2 regions of the Sphingopyxis sp. A083 genome follow, and region 1 is predicted to be linked to the other one. Evidence: predicted binding sites of a transcription regulator. Region 1 holds the regulator's gene; the other holds the start of a gene.
The links. Region 1 encodes LexA, which represses DNA repair genes until DNA is damaged. Its sites were predicted from a motif close to GTTCCNCNCTTGTTCT; they were not measured.
Positions count from the first base shown of each region.

Region 2: the regulator LexA is predicted to act here: its motif matches at 5,702-5,717, upstream of uvrA (excinuclease ABC subunit UvrA).

Region 1 covers NZ_LNSK01000013.1:39,247-47,074, reverse strand. Annotated here, with positions in the region: gene ATE59_RS15905 (aspartate aminotransferase family protein) at 1-577, shown strand, start outside; gene ATE59_RS15900 (citrate synthase) at 671-1,957, opposite strand; gene gltX (glutamate--tRNA ligase) at 1,995-3,461, opposite strand; gene ATE59_RS15890 (ComEC/Rec2 family competence protein) at 3,532-5,691, shown strand; gene lexA (transcriptional repressor LexA) at 5,645-6,328, opposite strand; gene ATE59_RS15880 (molybdopterin molybdotransferase MoeA) at 6,394-7,584, opposite strand; gene moaC (cyclic pyranopterin monophosphate synthase MoaC) at 7,581-7,828, opposite strand, start outside.
Region 2 covers NZ_LNSK01000003.1:252,917-260,744, forward strand. Annotated here, with positions in the region: gene ATE59_RS17540 (AAA family ATPase) at 1-891, shown strand, start outside; gene ATE59_RS08510 (putative quinol monooxygenase) at 888-1,196, shown strand; gene ATE59_RS08515 (hypothetical protein) at 1,352-1,903, shown strand; gene ATE59_RS08520 (hypothetical protein) at 1,944-2,621, opposite strand; gene uvrA (excinuclease ABC subunit UvrA) at 2,799-5,690, opposite strand; gene ATE59_RS08530 (M13 family metallopeptidase) at 5,925-7,828, shown strand, end outside.

The DNA of each region.
Region 1 (7,828 bases):
CCTGATCTTCGACGAGGTGATTACAGCATTCGGCCGCGTCGGCGCGGCGACCGCTGCCGAGGCCTGGGGGGTGACCCCCGACATCATCACCATGGCGAAAGGGCTGACCAACGCGGCGGTGCCGATGGGCGCGGTCGCCGTGAAGCGCGACCTCCACGACGCCGTGATCGAAAGCGTGCCGGGCGGGATCGAGCTGTTCCACGGTTATACCTATTCGGGCCACCCGCTCGCGAGCGCGGCGGGGCTGGCGACGCTCGATATTTATGCGCGCGAAGCGCTGTTCGACCGGGCGAACGAACTCGCCGGCTATTGGGAGGATGCGGCGCACAGCCTGAAGGGGCGGCGCCACATCATCGATATCCGCACGATCGGGCTTGTCGCCGGCATCGAACTCGAACCACGACCTGGCGCTCGGACGGCGCGGGCGATGGAGTTGTTCCATGCTGCCTTCGACAGCGGCCTGCTGGTGCGCGCAACGGGCGACATCATCGCGCTGTCGCCGCCGCTGATCGTCGAAAAGGCAGAGATAGACGCGATGTTCGGCAAGCTTGCCGAGCTTCTGGACCGCATCGATTGACCGCTCCGCTCGGGTGGGCGTACAAAAAAGGGGCCGCATATGCGGCCCCTTTCTGCAAGCGGTTCTGAACCGGGACAGGTTCCCGGTACCGCCTCAGCGCTTGTCGACGGGGACGTAGGCGCGCTGCGTCGGGCCGGTGTAGAGCTGGCGCGGGCGGCCGATCTTCTGCGCGGGGTCCGAGATCATCTCGTTCCACTGCGCGACCCAGCCGACGGTACGGGCGAGCGCGAAGAGCGCGGTGAACATCGTGGTCGGGAAGCCGATCGCCGACAGGATGACGCCCGAATAGAAATCGACATTTGGGAAGAGCTTCTTTTCGACGAAATAATCGTCGTTGAGGGCCATTTCCTCAAGCTGCAGCGCGACGTCGAAGACCGGGTCGTTTACCTTGAGCGCGGCGAACACCTCGCGCACGGTCTTCTGCATCACCGTCGCGCGCGGGTCGTAATTCTTGTAGACGCGGTGGCCGAAACCCATCAGGCGGAACGGATCATCCTTGTCCTTCGCGCGCGCGATATATTCGGGGATGCGTTCGGGACGGCCGATTTCGCGCAGCATGTTGAGCGCGGCTTCGTTGGCCCCACCATGCGCCGGACCCCAAAGACAGGCAATGCCCGCCGCGATGCACGCGAAGGGATTGGCGCCCGACGAACCCGCAAGGCGAACGGTCGAGGTCGACGCATTCTGCTCATGGTCGGCATGCAGGATGAAGATGCGGTCGAGCGCGCGGACGACCGCCGGATCGACCTCATATTCCTCGGCCGGAACGCCGAAGGTCATGCGCAGGAAGTTGTGCGTGTAGCTGAGGTCGTTCTGCGGATAGATGAAGGGCTGACCCACCGAATATTTATACGCCATCGCCGCGATCGTCGGCATCTTGGCGATCAGGCGGTGGCTCGCGATCATGCGCTGGTGCGGATCGTGAATCTCGGTCGAATCATGATAGAAGGCCGACAGCGCGCCGACGACGCCGCACATGATCGCCATCGGGTGCGCGTCCCGGCGGAAGCCGCGATAGAAGGTCGCAAGCTGTTCGTGCAGCATCGTGTGGCGCGTGATCGTGGTATCGAACTTCGCCAGCTCGTCGCCGTTCGGCAATTCGCCGTTCAGGAGCAGATAGGCGACCTCCATGAAGGTCGAATGCTCGGCAAGATCGCCGATGGCATAACCGCGGTGGAGCAGGACGCCTTCGTCGCCGTCGATATAGGTCAGCTTCGACTCGCAGCTCGCGGTCGAGGTGAAGCCCGGATCATAGGTGAAGGCGCCGGTCTGGCCGTAGAATTTGCGGATGTCGACGACGTCGGGGCCGACGGTGCCCTTCAGCACCGGACTCTCGACAGTCTTGTCGCCCAGGGTGATTTTCGCGGTCTGGTCGGTCATATTTTTTCCCCTGATCTACGGGCGGGAGAGTGAGTGGCTACGCCCCTGCCGGATAATTGTGCGCTGCGTCAAGTCGCGCCAGGCTCTCGTCGCGTCCCAATAGCAGCAAGACGTCGAAAATGCCCGGAGAAACGGTGCGGCCGGTCAAGGCGGCGCGCAGCGGCTGAGCGAGCTTGCCGAGGCCGACACCGGCCGACTCGCTCGTTTCGCGCACCGCCGTCTCGATGGCATCGTGCGACCAGTCGTCCAGCGCGCGCAGGCGGTCGGTAACATTCGCCAGCAAGCCTTCGGGCGCTTCGGCGATCAGCGCGGCGGCTTTCTCTTCGATCGTCAGCGGACGCACCGCAAACAGGAAGACGGCGCCCTCGGCAATTTCGTCCAATGTCTTCGCGCGCGGCTTGAGCACGTCCATCGCGCGCGCCAGCAAGGCGCGGTCGTCGCTGTCGAGCGCGCGCCCGACCAGCGTCTCGACCCGCGGCGCCACCAGGCCGGCGAGCCGGGCATCGTCGGCCTCGCGGATATAATGGCCGTTCAGATTTTCGAGCTTCTTGAAATCGAAGCGCGACGGCGAGCGGCCGACATTGGCAAGATCGAACCATTCGACCGCCTGCTCGCGGCTGATGATTTCGGCATCGCCATGCCCCCAGCCAAGGCGAAGCAGATAATTGTTCACCGCCTCGGGCAGATAGCCAAGCTCGTCGCGATAGGCATCGACGCCGAGCGCGCCGTGGCGTTTCGACAGCTTTGCGCCATCGGCGCCGTGGATCAACGGGACGTGTGCATAAACCGGCTCGCGCCACGCCATCGCGCGGATCAGCGCGAGCTGGCGGAAGGCGTTGTTCAGGTGATCGTCACCACGGATGACATGCGTGATCCCCATGTCGTTATCGTCGACGACGACGCTGAGCATATAGGTCGGGGTGCCGTCGCTGCGCAGCAGGATGAAATCGTCGAGCTCGGCATTCTGGACCGTCACCTCGCCCTGCACGCGATCGTGGATCGTCACCGCGCCATCTTGCGGCGCGCGCAAGCGAATGACGTGCGGGGCGGCGGGATCGCCGTCGTCACGGTCGCGCCACGGGCTGCGGACGCGGAAGGGGATGCGCTTTTCCTGTGCTTCGGCACGCATCGCGGCCAGTTCATCCTGCGTCAAATAGCAGCGATAGGCCGCGCCCTTGGCAAGCAGCTCGTGCGCAACCTCGGCATGGCGCGCCGCACGCGCGAACTGATAGACGGTCTCGCCGTCCCAATCGAGGTCGAGCCACTGCATCCCGTCGAGGATCGCGTCGATGGCGGCGTCGGTTGAGCGTGCGCGGTCGGTATCCTCGATCCGCAGCAGGAACTTGCCGCCGTGATGGCGCGCGAAAAGCCAGTTGAACAGCGCGGTCCGCGCGCCGCCGATGTGCAGATATCCCGTGGGGGAGGGGGCGAAGCGGGTGACGACGGCGGCGCCCGTCGCTTCGGGGGTCGCTTCTGCCAATTCGGTTTTGTTTTCGGTTGCCACTCTGGCCTCTTTCACTCAGGCTGCCGGCCGCGGAACAGGGACCGCGGCGGATTTCGGGGCTGCCCCTAGCATGGCGACAAGCACGCTTCAAACGCCCATTGCCGCGCGGACGCTTTCATGGTTCGGCGCTTTGCCGGCGGCGCTCGAGACGCGGCTGGAGGTCGAGTGCGAGCGGCTGCCGCTCTGGTTTCCTGTGGCCTTCGGCGCGGGGATCGCGCTGTGGTTCGCCTTGCCGACGATGGCGCAATGGATCGGGCTTCTTTGCGCCTTGACGGGGGGCATGGCCTTCGGCCTGGCAATCGGCTGGCAGACCCGCGTTGGCCGCGCCCTGACGATCGGTTGCGGGGTTGCCGCGGCAGGGCTGCTGCTGATCTGGGGCCGCGCGCTGTGGGTCGAGGCGCCGGTGCTCGCGCGGCCGGTGACGACCGAATTTTCGGCGCGGGTCGAAGCGGCCGAGCCTTTGCCGGCGCGCGCGCAATTGCGGCTTGTCGTGCGGCCGCTCGCGCGCCCCGATCTGCCGCCGCGCCTGCGGCTCACGCTGCGCGGCGACCAGCGGCGCCCAATTGTGCCGGGGACGATGATCGGCGTGCACGCGCGGCTGATGCCGCCGCCAACCGCGAGCCTGCCCGGCGGCTATGATTTTGCGCAGCGCGCCTGGTTCGATCGCATCGGCGCGGTCGGAACAGTGCTTGGCGATGTCATGCTGCCGTCAGGTGCCGAGCAGGCACGCCAGCCGCTGCGCGCGCGGCTGAGCGAGCATATCCATCGCCAGGTTGCGGGGTCGCCGGGCGGTGTCGCGTCGGCGCTGGTAACGGGCGATCGCGGCGCGATCACGCCCGAGGACGAGGAGGCGATGCGGCGCAGCGGGCTGGCGCATCTGCTGTCGATCAGCGGACTGCACGTCACTGCGGTGGTCGGCTTCGCGATGCTGCTCGCCATGCGATTGCTGGCGCTCAGCCCGCGGCTCGCGCTCGCAGGCTATGTGTTGCCGCTTGCCGCCGCCGCCGGGGCGCTCGCGGGCGGCGGCTATACGTGGTTGGCTGGCGCCGAGGTGCCGACGCTGCGGTCGTTGATCGCGGCGTTACTGGTCCTGGCGGCGATCCTGCTGGGGCGCGAGGCGATTACCCTGCGGCTCGTCGCTGCCGGCGCCCTGCTTGTGCTGCTATGGCGGCCCGAGGCGCTGGTCGGGCCGAGTTTCCAGCTCAGCTTCGCGGCGGTAACCGCGATCGTCGCGCTCCACGAAAGCCGCGCGATGCAGCGCTTCGTCGCGCGGCGCGAGGAGCCATTTGCCTTCCGCTTCGGGCGCGGCGTCGCCGGCCTGCTGATCACCGGCATCGTAGTCGAGGTCGCCTTGTCGCCGATCGCGCTGTTCCATTTCCACAAGGCGGGGCTTTACGGCGCGCTCGCCAATGTCCTCGCCATCCCGCTGACGACCTTCGTCATCATGCCGGCGGAGGCTTTGGCGCTGCTGTTCGACGCGGTGGGGGCGGGGGCGCCCTTCTGGTGGGTGGCCGATCATGCGCTGCGCTTGCTCATCGGGCTCGCGCATCATGTCGCCGCGGCGCCCGGCGCCGTCACCACCTTGCCCGTTTTTCCGCCATGGGCTTTCGGGGTCGCGATGGCGGGCGGGTTGTGGATATTGCTGTGGCGCAGCGGGTGGCGCTGGGCAGGCGCCGTGCCGCTGGTAGCGGGAATGGCGGTGCTGCTCGCACAGCCGCGCCCCGACCTGCTCGTGACCGGCGACGGGCGGCATATCGCAGCCGCCGTGCCGGGCGGCGGCTATGCCATGCTGCGCGATCGTGCCGGCGATTTCGTACGCGACGCGATGGCCGAAGCGGCGGGGATCGACACGCCGCTCGTCGCGCTTGGCGATCTCGACCATGTCGACTGCAATCGCGATTTCTGTCGCTGGACACAGGGCAGGGGCGATGCGCCGCGCGTCATCCTCGCCGCGCATGGGCGCGACCGGATCGCGGGTGAGGAGATGGCGGCCGCCTGCGCCGCCGCCGATGTGGTCATCAGCGAACGCTGGCTACCGCGCGAATGCGTCGCGCGCTGGCTGACGATCGACCGCGACACGCTGGAACAAAGCGGCGGCCTTGCGTTCTATCTGGGCGCGAAGCCGCGGCTCGTTTCGGCGCTGCGCGCGGGCGATGCGCATCCTTGGCGCCGCCCGCACCAGCTTAGTGGTAACGACGAAGCAGTCCCGACAGCCGACCTTGCACCATGACGCGATCGGCTTCGTAGCGCTGGGGTTCATAGGCGCTGTTGGCGGGATCGAGGCGCACCATCCGGCCTTCGCGATGGAAATATTTGAGCGTTGCGTCCTGTCCATCGACGAGCGCGACGACGATATCACCCTCGCGCGCGGTACTCGCCTTCTGGATCAGCGCATAATCGCCGTCGAAAATCCCCGCCTCGACCATCGAGTCGCCCGATACTTCGAGCGCATAATGTTCGCCCGCGCCGAGCAACGCGGCGGGAACGGCGAGCCGGTTATAATCCTCGAACGCCTCGATCGGGACGCCCGCGGCAATCTTGCCGTGCAGCGGCACTTCGATAATGTCGTTCGCGGCGATGGGCTTCAGCGCCGGTGCGGGCTTGCGCAGCGGTACCACATTGTCACTGTCGCTCCGCGTTTTGGGCTTGGCCGCGTCGGGCAGCTTCAACACTTCGAGCGCGCGCGCACGATTGGGCAGGCGGCGCAGGAAGCCGCGTTCTTCGAGCGCGCTGATCAGCCGGTGGATGCCCGATTTCGACTTGAGGCCCAGCGCCTCCTTCATTTCCTCGAACGACGGCGAGATGCCGCTGGCGTCGAGCCGTTCCTGGATGAAGTGGAGCAGTTCATGCTGCTTCGCGGTCAACATCGGTCGTTCTCCATGATGGCGTTGCCGGACATAAGGGGAACGATAGTGGAACAGACCGGAACTTGTCAAGCGATCGCGATATAGTTTGCAAGCGCGCCTGCCGTGCAGGGCGCCGCGCCGATATCGCGGACGATCAGCGCGTTCGCCGCGATCAGCGGTTGCGTCTGACCGCTGTCCTGTCCGTCGCAGGGGGTGAGCAGTCCCTTTTCGAGGCGCGCGCGCAAATAATCGCGCCGCGTCCCGCCGGTACCGAGTGGCACCGCGAGCGGGGCCTGGCCGACCTCCGGAAACGGCGCGGCCGCCCCGGCAAGGTAGCGGACGAGCGGCAGCAGAAAGAGCGTCGCGGTCACGAACGCCGAGGACGGATTGCCCGGCAGGCCGAGCAGGATCGCGTCGCCGATCCGGCCGGCGATCAGCGGCTTGCCGGGGCGCATCGCGATCTTCCAGAAATCGAGCTGCCCGCCCGCATCGTCAAGCGCGCCGCGGACATGGTCGTGATCGCCCACCGACGCGCCGCCAACGGTAACGATGACATCGTGCCGCCGCGCCATATCGCCCAATATGTTGGCGAGAACGCCGCGGTCGTCGCGCGCGCGCAGCGGCAGCGTGACGTCGGCGGGTTCGGCGGCGAGCATCGCGGCGAGCATCGTGCCGTTGCTGTCGGGTATCTGGCCGGGCGCGAGCGCACGCCCGGGCGCGACCAGTTCGTCGCCTGTCGTCAGGATCGCGACGCGCGGGCGCCCCCCGACAATCAGCTCGCCCGCGCCGCCCATGATAGCGGCGGCGAGCGCCCCGGGAGCGAGGCGACATCCCGCCGTGAGCAAATGCGCGCCCGCTGCAAAATCGCTTGCCCGGGCGCGGACATGGCGTCCACGCGACGCGGGGCGATCGCCGGTGAGCGTCAGGCGCGCGCCGTCGGCGGTGACATCTTCCTGAACCACCACCGTATCTGCATTGTCGGGCAGCATCGCGCCGGTGAAGATGCGGATCGCTTCGCCGGGGCCGAGCGCGTGGGCGGGCGCGGTGCCGGCGGCGACTTCGCCGGCGATCGTCCACGGGCCGGGCATATCGGCAAAGCGGATCGCATAGCCGTCCATCGCCGACAGCGCCGCCGCGGGCTGGTCGCGCCCGGCGACGACGTCCTGCGCAAGGTAGCGCCCGGCGCATTGCGCCACGCCGATATTGTCGGCGCCGAGCGGCGGCTTCAGCGCCAGCAGCCGCGCCTGGGCCTCCTCGACCGCGAGCAGCGCGCTCATGCGGCGCGCCAGTCGCCCGACCGGCCGCCGCTCTTTTCGAGCAGGCGGATATCGCCGAGCACCATCGCGCGGTCGAGCGCCTTCGCCATGTCGTAGAGCGTCAGCAATGCGACGGACGCGGCGGTTAGCGCCTCCATCTCGACCCCCGTCGGCCCGGTCGTCGCGGCGGTCGCGCGGACCGAAATGCCGTCGGCTTCCCAGTCGAATTCGACCGCGACGCTGGTCAACGCCAGCGGGTGGCAAA
Region 2 (7,828 bases), on a different contig from region 1:
TCGGAGAACTTAATTCTTCTCATTGATGAGGCCGAGCAGAGACTGCATTATGACGCGCAAGCGGATCTTGTGCAAATGCTGGCCCGGCAGAATGCCGCAAAGAAAGTCATCTTCACTACGCATTCAGCCGGATGCTTGCCCGAGGACTTAGGAAATGGCGTTAGGCTGGTCCGGCCCAGCGATCGAGATCCCAGCGCTAGCCAAATTATAAATAAGTTTTGGTCTACCGAAGGTTCCGGCTTTGCTCCTCTGCTATTTGGAATGGGAGCAAGCACTCTGGCATTCTTTCCTACTAGGAATGCTGTGGTGGTTGAAGGGCCATGTGATATGCTCCTTCTTCCTACGATGTTTAGAGAGGTTCTAGACGTTGAGGTTTTGGGGTTTCAGTTTGTTCCAGGTTTATCGGAAGCTGAAAAGCGATTGAGTACTCATACAATTGGTAACCCCTCGGGTGTTTTGTATTTAACAGATGGCGACGATGGCGGATTGGAGATATTGGAATCTCTGAAAATCATTGGAATTTCAAAGGATAATCTATTCTCTTTAAAGGGCGGTCAGGGTAAAATATTGGAAATGGAAGATTACCTTTCACCTGACGTGATAGTTCAATCGGTTAACAATCTTATTGTCCGTCATAATATCGGAGCTGATCGCATCAAGGTTAGTGATGTAAAGACAGTCAAGAGAATGGAGTCTGTGGAAAACTGGTACAAGGGAAGATTTGGTGAAGGAATTAGAAAGGTTGAGTTCGCCTACGAGGTTTTAGATTTGAAATCTGACAATCCGAGCTTGCAGATTGTCGACGCCAAAAGGAGGTTGGCTTTCAATTCGGTTTGCGAAGCGGTCTTGGCAAGGTTCGAGCAAATAAAGGGAACTCGGACGAATCCATGATCCTCATCACCGGCCACGTCATCCTCACTCCCGAACATCGCGAGCGCATGATTGCGCTCGGCGCCGAGCATAGCGCGCGGTCGCGCTCCGAACCGGGGTGTCTAGCGCATAATTGCCATATCGATGTCGAGACTCCCGATAGGCTGACGTTCGTCGAGGAGTGGGAGAGCGTCGATGCGGTGCGCGCCCATTTCGCGCTGCCCGCCGCGCGCGCCTTCGTCGCCGACATGCGCGCCTTCTCGCCGCAGCCGCCCGCGATCCGCATCTATGCCGCCGAGGATATTACGGCGAAGCTGATGGGGTAAATCTCCCCGCCCGCTTGCGGGAGGGGGCGGGGGCGGGCCGCGCTTGGGTGCGCGCATCCGATGTTGATTGCCCACCCCGCTGCGACTAGCGAACGGGTTCGCAAGTCTCGCAGCCCCTCCCGCAAGCGGGCGGGGAGAGATCAGGCCGGGGGCATATGACGGGGTTCGAATTCAGCTTTTCCTTTTTCGGCCTGATCCTGGGCCTCGCGCTGGCCGAGGGGCTGGGCGGGCTGGCGCGCGCGCTCAAGGCCAGCCACCGCGTCCGCATCGGCTGGCCGACCGCGCTGCTCGGCCTGTTCGTGTCGTGCGATGTGGTGACCTTCTGGATGTACGGATGGACCCTGCGCGAGCTGTTGCCGCTGAACTGGCCGGTCCTGTTCGGCGGCTTCGTCGTCACCGCGGTCTATTTCGTCGCGGCGAGCCTGGTCTTTCCCGACGATCCGGAGGCGTGGGACGACCTCAACGCCCATTTCGACAAACAGCGGCGGCTGGTGATCGGCGGCGTGTTGCTGGCCAATATCGCGCTGGTCGCCGTCACCTGGGCCTTTGTCGGACTCCCCAGGGCGGGCACCGTGCGTGCCTTCATCCTTGCATGGTCCTTCTTCCCCGTCGCCGCGCTCGCGATCGCGGCAAAGGACCGCCGCATCGTCGTCGCCTGCCTGATCTGGCTCCTCGCGCTCTATCCGCTGTCGGCGGTGTGGCATTGAGCTGAGGGGATCTCCCGCCGCCACCGATGGGCGGCGATGGTCAGTTGACGGTCACCCATGCGCCGTTTTCGCGCCGGTACAGTCGCGGCGATACCGAGCGGCTGGCGTCGGCATATTGCGCTTCGACAAAGCCGGGCAGCATCGCGCGGACGTCGGCGGCCGCCCCGTCGGCGACGATGATCACATTGTCCGACGGAACCGCGACGATCAACTGGCCGCCCAGCGCGCGGTCGAGCGCGTCCCAGCCGTCGGCTAGCATCAGGCTGGCGAGATAATCGGTCTGGGGAATGCGCACCGCGCCGCCCGCCACCGCCTCTTTCGGCGGCAGCGTCGGCAGCACCGCGAGCACCTGTTGCCGCGCGAGCGCCTGCACCGCTTCGGCGGTCAAATGATATCGCGTCAGGTCGCGGACCATCCACATGCTGTTCGTGCTTCCCCGGTCGGCAACCACGATCATTTCCAGACCCTCGGCAAGGGGCGCCGCAAAAACGCTGTCGTCACTTGTGGCGCCGCGTTCGCTGAGAATCTGGTTGCGCCTTGCCGCGGTCCCCGCTTCGCGGACTACCAGCCGCAGGCTGCGCAGCTCCTGCTCCGCGGTGATCGCGGCGGGGTGTTCGGATTCGCTGTTCGGCGCACCGGCCTGCGCCGGCGCTGCGACGCCTGAAAGACCCGCGAAAACCGCCGCGACCTTGCCGAAAATCGATTTGCCGCCCGCCATCGCCGGTCCCGCCTCCTTCACCGATCAGGGGAGCGATCAGCCTTAGGGATGGCCGCCAACCGCCGGAACGGCAGAAATGTCCTGGTGCACCGGTGTAGCTGGCACTCCGCTACTCACTTTCCTTACCCCGGACCTGTCCGGGATGACGCGAAAGGGTGAGGGGACGGGTGCTGCGCCCTATCGTTCCAGCAACGGCGCCAGATATTGGCCGGTGAAGCTGCGCGGTTCCTTCACCACCTGTTCGGGCGTGCCGGCCGCGACGATCTCGCCGCCCTTGACCCCGCCTTCGGGGCCCAGGTCGACGATCCAGTCGGCGGTCTTGATAACGTCGAGGTTATGCTCGATCACCACCACGCTGTTGCCCTGATCGACCAGCGCCTGCAGCACTTCGAGCAGCTTGCGCACATCCTCGAAATGGAGGCCGGTGGTCGGTTCGTCGAGGATATAGAGCGTCTGTCCGGTCGAGCGGCGCGATAGCTCCTTCGCCAGCTTCACCCGCTGCGCCTCGCCGCCCGACAGCGTCGTCGCCTGCTGCCCGACCTTGATATAGCCGAGGCCGACGCGGACGAGCATTTCCATCTTGTCGCGGATCGCGGGCACCGCCTTGAAGAACTCCGCCGCATCCTCGACCGTCATGTCGAGCACGTCGGCGATGCTCATCCCCTTGAACTTCACTTCCAGCGTTTCGCGGTTGTAGCGTTTGCCGTGGCACGTCTCGCACGTCACATAGACGTCGGGCAGGAAGTGCATCTCGATCTTGATCAGCCCGTCGCCGGTGCAGGTTTCGCAGCGCCCGCCCTTGACGTTGAAGCTGAAGCGGCCGGGCTTGTAACCGCGCGCCTGCGCCTCGGGCAGCCCCGCGAACCAGTCGCGGATCGTCGTGAAGGCGCCGGTGTACGTCGCGGGGTTCGAGCGCGGGGTGCGGCCGATCGGCGACTGGTCGATGTCGATCACCTTGTCGCAATGCTCAAGGCCGGTCAGGCTGTCGTGCGGCCCGGCGACGAGCCGCGCGCCGTTGAGCGTGCGCGCCGCGCTGGCGTAGAGCGTGTCGATGACGAGGCTCGACTTGCCCGATCCCGACAGGCCGGTGACGCAGGTGAAGGTGCCGAGCGGGATCGTCGCGGTGACATTCTGGAGGTTGTTGGCGCGCGCGCCCTTCAGCACCAGGTCGAACCCGTTGCCGGGGCGACGGTGCGTCGGCACCTCGATCTTCTTCGCGCCGGTGAGGTAGGCTGCGGTCAGGCTCTTCTTGTTCGCCAGCACCTGCTTCAGCGTGCCTTCGGCGACGATTTCGCCGCCATGGACGCCCGCGCCGGGGCCCATGTCGACGACATAATCGGCGTGGCGGATCGCATCCTCGTCATGTTCGACGACGATCACCGTGTTGCCGAGGTCGCGGAGGCGCTTCAGGGTCGCGAGCAGCCGGTCGTTATCGCGCTGGTGCAGGCCGATGCTCGGTTCGTCGAGGACGTAGAGGACGCCCGACAGGCCGCTGCCGATCTGGCTGGCGAGGCGGATGCGCTGGCTCTCGCCGCCGCTCAATGTGCCGCTGGTGCGGTTGAGGTTGAGATAGTCGAGCCCGACATTGTTGAGGAAGCCGAGCCGTTCGTTGATCTCCTTCAAAATCGCCTTGGCGATCTGGCGCTGCTGGTCGTTCAGCTTCTCCTCGAGCGTGCTGAACCACCCCAGCGCGTCGGCGACCGAGCGCTGCGCCGACATGCTGATATTCTCGCCTGCGATCTTCACCGCCAACGGCTCCGGACGCAGGCGCGCGCCGTGGCACGTCTCGCACGGCTGCGCGGTCTGGTACTTTCCCAGCTCCTCGCGCATCCATGCGCTTTCGGTCTGCAACATCCGCCGGTTGAGGTTGCCGATCACGCCCTCGAACGCTTTGTGCGTCGTATAGGTGCGCCGGCCGTCCTTGAAGGTCAGTTCGACCGGTTTGCCGCCGCTGCCGTAAAGGATGATGAGCTGCACCTCGCCGGGTAGATCCTGCCACGGCGTGTCGAGCCCGAAACCATAGGCTTTGCCCAGGCTTTCGAGCACCTGCATATAATAGGGCGAGGGCGGGTTCGATTTCGCCCATGGGACGACGGCGCCTTTTTTCAGGCTGAGCGCATGGTTGGGCACGACCAGCTCGGGGTCGAATTCCAGCCGCTCGCCCAGCCCGTCGCACGCCGGGCAGGCGCCCTGCGGCGCGTTGAAGCTGAACAGCCGCGGTTCGATCTCGGCGATCGTGAAGCCCGAAACGGGGCAGGAAAATTTTTCGGAAAAGATGATGCGATTGGCCGGGATGCCGGCGCCTTTCATGGCGCCGCCGACGTCGCCGTCGCGCCCCGGAACCTCGCCATCGGCAAGGTCGACATAGGCAAGCCCTTCGGCAAGTTTCAGCGCCGTCTCGAAACTGTCCGCAAGCCGCGTCGCGATCCCCTCGCGCACGACGATGCGATCGACCACGACCTCGATGTCATGCTTGTATTTCTTGTCGAGCGCCGGTGCGTCCTCGATCTCGTAAAATTCGCCGTCGATGCGGACGCGGGTGAAGCCGTCCTTCTGCCACTGCGCGAGTTCCTTCTTATATTCGCCCTTGCGCCCGCGCACGACGGGCGCGAGCAGATAGGCGCGCGTTCCTTCGGGCAGGTCCATCACCCGGTCGACCATCTGGCTGACCGTCTGCGCCGAAATCGGCTCGCCGGTCGCGGGCGAATAAGGAATGCCGACACGCGCCCAGAGCAGGCGCATATAGTCGTAGATTTCGGTGACGGTGGCCACCGTCGAGCGCGGGTTGCGGCTCGTCGTCTTCTGTTCGATGCTAATCGCCGGCGACAGCCCGTCGATATGTTCGACGTCGGGCTTCTGCATCATTTCCAGGAACTGGCGCGCATAGGCCGACAGGCTCTCGACATAGCGCCGCTGACCCTCGGCATAGATGGTGTCGAAGGCGAGGCTCGACTTGCCACTGCCCGACAGACCGGTGATGACGATCAGCGCATCGCGTGGCAGATCGACGTCGACGCCCTTCAGATTATGCTCGCGCGCGCCGCGCACCGAAATATGGGTGAGACTCATGGGGTGGGTATGTTCCAGATTTGTTCCGGCCGCGCAAGAGGGCGCCGCTCGCTCGAACGCCTAGATAGGAAGCGGCTGCTTTGCGCGCAACGGGGCGGCGATTCCACCAACCAACCAGTGCGTTCGACCAGCGGCCTGCATCTTGCTTGACCTGCGATGGGCGCGGGCGGACAAGTCGCCATGGCCTGCGGCGGATCGGCCCTTGAACCGTGCGCGGGGGTAGGAGACTGGGGAATGAAGATGTTTTTGGGCGGCACTGCTGCCGTCGCTATCGCCGCCGCGCTGATCGCAGCACCTGTTCTGGCCCGTAATCCGGGTGCCGGCGCCCCCTTGGTCGCCGCGACTGATGCTGCGGCCGGCGCCGAAGATGGCTCGCTCAAGCCGCTGACCTTCGGAAGCTGGGGCGTCGATCTGAACGCACGCGACCCGTCGGTAAAGCCGGGCGACGATTTCGACAAATATGCCAATGGCGCCTGGTTCGCGCGCACCGAAATTCCGGCCGATCAGGCGTCGGCCGGCGTCGATTACGATGTCTATAATCTGACGCAGCGTCAGCTTCGCCAGCTCGTCACCGGCGCACCCGCGACCAGTCAGGTCGGCGGGCTTTATCAAAGCTTCATGAACGAAAAGCGCGTTGCACAACTCGGCACCAAGCCGCTGATGGCGGATATCGCCGCCGTCGCGGCGATCAAGGACAAGAGCGAGATGGCGCGCTTCATGGGCGCGTCGCAGGGAAGCTTCGGCGCCTCGATCGTCGGTGGCGGTCCCTATGCCGATCCCGACACGCCGACCGTCAACGTCCTGTGGCTCGGGCAGGGCGGGATCGGGCTTCCCGACCGCGATTATTATCTGAACGACAGCTTCAAGCCGCAGCGCGAGGCCTATCGCGCCTATATCGCGCGGACGATGAAGATGATCGGTAACCCCGATCCCGAAAAGGCCGCCGATGCGGTGCTGGCGTTCGAGACCGAGATCGCCAAGGTGAGCTGGGCGATCGCCGAGCGCCGCGATCTGGGCAAGATCAACAACCCGATGTCGTCGGAGGCGCTGGCCGCCTATGCGCCCGGGCTCGACTGGAGCGCCTGGTTCGCGGGCGCCGAAATTCCGGCGCAGAAGCGCATCATCGTCAACGAAAATACCGCGATCCGCGACATCGCCGCGCTCTATGGCAAGACGCCGCTCGACACGCTGAAGCTGTGGCAGGAATTCCATGTCGCCGACAATGCGGCCAATTATCTGTCCGATGACTGGGTCGACAGCCGCTTCGAATTCTCGAAGGCGCTGAGCGGCGTGACCGAGATGCGGCCGCGCTGGAAGCGCGGGCTGCGCCTTGTCGATAGCAGCCTGGGCGAGCTGGTCGGCGAGGAATATGCGAAGCAATATTTCCCGCCGAGTGCCAAGGCGAAGATGGAAACGCTCGTCGCCAATCTGAAGCTGGCGATGGGCGACCGCATCCGCGGCAACAGCTGGATGGCGCCCGCCACCAAGGAAGCGGCGCTTGCCAAGCTGGGCAAGATGGACGTGATGGTCGGCTATCCCGACAAGTGGCGCGATTATTCGGGGCTCAAGATCGATCTCGCCGATCTCTACGGCAATGTGAAGCGCAGCGCGGCGTTCGAATATGCCTATCAGCTCGCCGACCTCGACAAGCCGGTCGACCGCAAGAAATGGTCGATGAACCCGCAGGAAGTGAATGCCTATAACGGCGGACTCGAAAACAAGATCGTTTTCCCCGCCGGTATCTTGCAGGCCCCCTATTTCAGTGAGACGGTCGACGATGCGGTCAACTATGGCGCGATCGGCGCGGTGATCGGCCATGAAATCACCCATGGCTTCGACGATCAGGGCCGCAAGATCGACGCGAGCGGCGCCGTGCGCGACTGGTGGACCAAGGAAGATGCCGCGCGCTTCGATGCGCAGGCCAAGGGCTTCGGCGCGCAATATGCGACCTATGAAGCGGCACCGGGTGCTTTCATCAATCCCGATCTGACGATGGGCGAGAATCTCGCCGACCTTGCCGGGCTCGAGGTCGCCTATGACGCTTATCACCGGTCGCTGAACGGCAAGGAAGCGCCGGTGATCGACGGGTTGACCGGCGACCAGCGCTTCTTCCTGGCCTTTGCGCAGGCGTGGCGTGA